Linked DNA regions of Chlorogloeopsis sp. ULAP01. The protein of the gene in region 1 binds, or shares a complex with, the protein of each later gene. Links are inferred from orthologs where the notes say so. Each region holds a gene or a part of one and is shown on either strand. Other genes may lie near its edges.

Region 1 (2,828 bases):
GGAATATTAACATTAAGCAACATCAAATCAGGAAGAGGCTTTTTCGCTATCTGTTCCACTAGAATATTGGCAAATTTAGCTGCGGGTTGAAAATCTTTGGACGAGAAACTAGCCAAACTCAGTGCCACACTGGGAATGCCTTCAATTAAGCCTTCCATTGCTGCGGAAACAGTACCAGAATAGAGAATTTCTGTTCCCAGGTTCGCACCTTGATTAATTCCAGAAAGAACTAAATCGGGAGGAGAGTCAAGCAAAGCCCACAATGCCAATTTTACACAGTCAGAGGGAGTACCATCACAAGCCCAAGCTTTAACGGTGGGATGAAAAATCGACTCGACTATTTCGGCACGAATTGGTTGGTGTAGGGTTAATCCATGACCTGTGGCAGAACGTTCTCTGTCTGGACAAACTACGCTAACTTCATGTCCTGCTTGGGCTAAAGAGTTAGCGAGTGTCCGAATACCTAAAGCATAAATACCATCATCGTTACTAATCAGCAATTTCATGTTTCATTCGTAAATATAAATACTCACTAATCATTAAGTCATTAGTCAACGCTCATGAATCAATTGTCAATGTTATGTGTCACAAGTACGGAATAAAAATATGCTTATCTACATCAATCACCTCTAAACTGATATTAGTGCGTTGGGTTTCAACCATTGCCTTTGATGCACAATTGGCTTATTAATTAATTTGATTAGTCTTTTGTCATTTGTCCTTTGTCATTAGTCCACAGTTAATGACCAATGGCTAATGACCGATGACCGATGACCGATGACTATTGACTATTAACTATTGAGTAATGACAAGTAACTTAGAAGCTCAACTTTTGGCATTGCGAGAGGAAGGAGAAAAGGCGATCGCAGCTGCCGACACCCTAGAAAGCTTAGAAGAACTGAGAGTCAAGTATCTTGGCAAAAAAGGTAGCCTCTCAGTGCTTTTGGGCGGCATGGGCAAACTTCCAGCAGAAGAACGACCAAAAATAGGGGCTGTTGCCAATACAGTTAAAGAAGCCTTGCAAACAAGCCTTGATCGGCAACATACAGCCTTGGAAGCAGCAAAAATTCAGGCACAGCTAGAAGCTGAAACTCTGGATGTGACAATGCCAGGAATTTACTATCCCCAAGGTCGAGTTCATCCGATTAATGGCATGATCGACAAGGCGCTAGATATCTTTGTGGGTATGGGCTACACAGTGGCTTCTGGCCCAGAAATGGAAACAGATTACTATAATTTTGAGGCTCTAAATACTCCACCCGATCACCCTGCTCGCGATATGCAGGATACTTTCTACCTACCAGATGGCAATTTGCTGCGGACTCATACCTCGTCGGTACAAATTCGCTACATGGAAAACGAAGAACCACCGATCCGCATTGTTGCCCCTGGCAGAGTCTATCGGAGAGATAACGTAGATGCTACTCACGCGGCAGTTTTTCATCAAATCGAACTTTTGGCAATTGACGAGGGACTGACTTTTACCGACCTCAAAGGTACTATTAAGGTATTTTTGCAGGCAATGTTTGGTGAGTTACCGATTCGCTTCCGTGCTAGTTATTTCCCGTTTACCGAACCATCTGCTGAGGTTGATTTGCAATGGAATGGTCGCTGGTTGGAAGTTATGGGTTGTGGTATGGTCGATCCAAATGTCTTAAAAGCTGTAGGTTACGATCCAGAAATTTATACAGGCTTTGCCGCCGGTTTTGGTGTGGAGCGCTTTGCAATGGTGCTACATCAGCTTGATGATATTCGGCGCGTGTATGCCAGCGATTTACGCTTTTTAAGGCAGTTTTAGAAATCGACCACAGATGGACACAGATAAGCACAGATAAATCATCGGTGTGCATCTATGTTTATCGGTGGTCGTTATTACCATAAAATTGAATTTAGACGTGAATATAGTCATTAGTCTTTAGCTAATGACTAAAGACCAAGGACTAATAACAAAGGATTATTGACAATTATCACAATGTCCGCAGCGCCAATTAGCTGCTTCTTTTTCAAAACCAAAAGCAGATAATAAAAATTGCCAACGGCACTGTTTGCTAGTGAGGTATTTATTCATCTGTGTAGCTGTTTGGAGTTGTGTAAGTGAGCTACTTTTCGGACTACTAACAATTGTGTAGTGGAAAGGGTCAATCCACTTTAGCTGACTGCAACTGTGTAAGAGAGAAAGAGTAATAGCACCATCGGGAAATTGTCGGGCTACTGCATCTACTTCTCCTGTTTTTGGTAGTTTGTTGATAAATCGTCGTGCTTGTAGGTGTTGCGGTCGCACTTTTTCCTCAAAAAATTTCTGTCTTTGCTTATCTTGTGGATCTAACCACCCTGTCGGTTCACTGATTAACGTTAATGCTTGGGCTGGTTTACCATCCCTTCCGGCACGTCCTATTTCCTGCACGTATTCTGATAACAACAACGGTGCGTGAAAGTGAATTACCCAACGGCAATCTGGTTTATTTATTCCCATGCCAAAGGCAGAGGTACAAACTACAAAAGGTATTTTTCCTCCTAACCAGTCACCTTCTACAGCGCGGCGTTCCTCAGCGCTCAGTCCCGCATGATAACTAGCTGTAGTATAACCCATTTCTTGCAGCCATATAGCTAAATTCTCACTATCTCGTCTGCTGCGAACGTAAACTAATCCCGTGGTTTGCTGTCTTTGTTGGATAAATTTTAATAATTTTTGCTTTCTGCCTCGTGGTGTCCAAACTATCTGGACTGTGGGGCTAAGATTGGAGCGATAAGGATTCAAACGGAAAATTGTTGGTTGGTGTAATTGTAAAGTTTCTTGAATGATTTTTTGGGCTAGGGGATCGGCGGTG
Region 2 (3,178 bases), on another replicon or contig:
ATCCATTCTTTGATTGTGTATTCAGTCCAAACACCGTTTTTCCAGTAAGGATCATTTTCTACTAATTGGCGCACTGTGTCTTGATCTGGAGCTTCGTAAATGCCAAAAACTTTGGTTAAATCTTGGGTAGGACCAATAGTAATTAATACACCAGATTCTTTCTGTTTTGCTAATCCATCTAAATGTACTTGACGATAAGGAGCGCGTTTTTCAAGTACATCTTCGCAGTAACTTCCCCACATTACGTATTTTGGCATAATTAATTGTTAATGGTTAATGTTAATGGCTAATTGCTAATGGCTAATGGTTAATAGCAACGAACAATTAACTATTAGCTATTAGCATTCTGATTAACTTCTCAAAGAGACGCCAAATTTCTCCACCAATGTATCGCGGACTTTTTGATGCACGGGTTCTACTTCTGCATCGGTGAGAGTGCGATCGCTGGCTCGATAGATTAAGCGGAATGCTAAACTCCGCTGCCCTTGAGGTACGTGTTCGCCGTGATACTCATCAAACAATTCCACAGACTCCAGCAAATCTTTGCCAACTTTGGTAATAACTTTTTCAATTTCTGCAACTGTCACTTTCACTGGTGCGAAAAAGGCAATGTCTCTGTCGGTAGCTGGATAAGTAGAATAAGGCTTGAAAGCAGGAACAAGAATTTCATCTTGATCAAGCGCATCCAACAACACATTTAGATCCAACTGGAATATGGAAATTGCATCTGGTAAATTTTTTTCTCGCTGTAGTTGGGGATGCAGTTGTCCAAACACACCCAATCTAGAACCTCCCAGCCATAGGGAAGCGGTGCGCCCTGGGTGTAAGCGGCGATCGCGGCAATCGGGTTGATATTCCACCTGCAAGCCCATGAGTTGAAATACGCTTTCGAGTATGCCTTTGGCTTCAAACCATGTCATGGGTTGTTCGCGCCCGCTTCTTATCCATTTGCTAGATGTAGGATCGCCTCCCATAATTCCGGCTAGGGCATCTGCCTCTTGCAATCCATTTTCTTCTTGCCAAAAAATACGCCCAATTTCAAAACCATTGAGAGAGCCGTTGCCTTGCTCTAAATTGTATTGAAAAGCATCAATCAACCCGGAAATTAAATCGGTTCGTAGCGCTGAATATTCTACAAATAAAGGGTTGGCTAGCACTATTTGTCTATCTTCTCCCGGTTTTACCAAGGAGTAGTGCATTAATTCTGTCAAACCTTTGGCTCGAAAGGCAGCGCGCAATTTGCGCAACATTTCTTGTTCAAAAGGTAAATAGCCTGCTTCTGACTTTTCTGGCAGAGTATCGCAGAAGCGATCGTAACCGTAGAGGCGGGCGATTTCTTCAATCAAATCAATTTCTCGCTCCAAGTCCCGATAACGATAGGGTGGTACTGTTACCATCCAAGTACGCTCTTCTATAGGAGTGAGTTGGCACGATAGGGCAGTGAGGATGCGCTCTACATCTTCACTTTGTAATTCTCCGTTTTTTTCTCCCAAATCAATAGGCCCTAACACCTGATTAACTCGATCTAAACGCAATTCTATCGAACGTGTCCAAGTTGATGGATCGGGGCGGGTATCGGCTATTTCCTGAGTCACAAGCTTTCCAAAAGCAAGTTCCGTTAGTAGGGATAAGGCGCGGCGTGTAGCTATTTCCAATCCAGCGCTATTCACGCCCCGCTCGTATCGGGATGAAGACTCGCTTCTTAACCCCACACTTCGAGAAGAACGACGAATCGCTACGGGATCAAATAGTGCAGCTTCTAATACTAGATTTTGCGTATTTCCATGGACTTCCGTTGCTTCACCGCCCATTACTCCTGCTAAAGCAACAGGTTTATCATTGGCAGTAATTAACAAATTTTGGGTGGAGAGAGTGCGAGTTTGCCCATCTAGAGTTTTCAGAGATTCTCCTGCATTGGCAAAGCGGACACCAATGGTTAATTTTTCGCCTCCAGTAACTGATTGTAGGCGATCACAATCAAAGGCATGTAGTGGTTGTCCCCATTCCAACAATACATAGTTGGTAATATCTACTACATTATTAATCGGTCGTACTCCCGCAGCCCGCAACCGTTGTTGCAGCCATTCTGGAGAAGGAGCAATTTTAACTTGTTTAATGACTGTGCCAATATAAGCGGGGCAAGCTTGCGTATCAGCTACTTTAATCGCTAAATTGCCTGCGCCTTGGGGAACCGATGCTTCATCAGGTTCGGGAATAGTCAATTTTGCACCTGTGAGGGCTGCTACTTCCCGCGCTATACCTACCATACTTAAAGCATCAGCGCGGTTAGCAGTAGCAGTCACATCTAAAATCACATCATCTAAACCCAATAGCGATCGCACATCACTACCCAGTGGCAAATTTTCTTGGGTAAAAATATGAATTCCATCTACATCGCTAGGCAAACCCAGTTCTTTTAGAGAGCAGATCATGCCATTTGACGGAACACCACGCAGTTTTGCAGGTTTAATCTTTAAATCAATATTTGGTAAATAAGTGCCTACTGTTGCTACTGGCACATAAATATCTGCTCGGACATTGGGAGCACCGCAGACGATATTTAAAGTCTCACCTGTGCCAACATCAACTTGGCAAACACTTAATTTATCAGCATTGGGGTGGGGTTGGCGCTCAAGCACTCTTCCCACAACAACACCATCTGCCCAAGTGCGGCGATCTTCAATATCTTCAACTTCAAACCCCGCCATTGTCAGAGTTTCTGCTAAATCTTCCGGGTTGAGCTTTACCTCGACTAGTTCCCGCAGCCATTTAATAGAAATACGCATGGAATATGTGCTTGTGCGAAATCAGAGCTGAAATCAGAATGCAATGACTATTCTAGAACTAATCGCTGAAGTTCCTCACCAAATACAACAAGCAATATTATTCATTCCCCTCCTCACTTGCGGGCAAGGTTAGGGCTGGGGTTTCTCTTTGGAGAGAGACGAAGGGAGACATAATTCTTCCGGAAAACTGCTGTAACGTTCTGTTGATTAACAATAAACTGAGTTTGATTCAAATATCAGACAATATAGAAACGAGTGTCACAAGTTAAGGTCGAAATGTGATGAATAAAGCGACGTAAGTAACTTACCTACAAAAGCTATCATTAAACGAGTAGCATAGGTGATTTTGCCCTGATCTAGAAAAATTACCCAAAAAAATGAGTTATTTAATG

Evidence for each region. The genes of interacting proteins can lie anywhere in the genome.
Region 2: the proteins of pheS (region 1) and pheT are in contact, whole or in part, in a crystal structure (PDB 6P24), measured with the Escherichia coli proteins. The link is inferred for Chlorogloeopsis sp. ULAP01 from one-to-one orthologs.

What each region holds. Positions count from the first base shown.
Region 1 is NZ_JAUDRH010000015.1:246,761-249,588, forward strand. Bases 42-2,801 are described here. They hold pheS (phenylalanine--tRNA ligase subunit alpha), read left to right. Parts: upstream 42-805; coding sequence 806-1,798; downstream 1,799-2,801. Other genes in these bases: surE (5'/3'-nucleotidase SurE), read right to left, coding at 42-506; QUB80_RS27015 (RecQ family ATP-dependent DNA helicase), read right to left, coding at 1,955-2,801. Outside these bases: more of surE, read right to left, coding at 1-41; more of QUB80_RS27015, read right to left, coding at 2,802-2,828.
Region 2 is NZ_JAUDRH010000004.1:286,099-289,276, forward strand. Bases 69-3,178 are described here. They hold pheT (phenylalanine--tRNA ligase subunit beta), read right to left. Parts: upstream 2,787-3,178; coding sequence 351-2,786; downstream 69-350. Other genes in these bases: QUB80_RS09840 (YciI family protein), read right to left, coding at 69-257. Outside these bases: more of QUB80_RS09840, read right to left, coding at 1-68.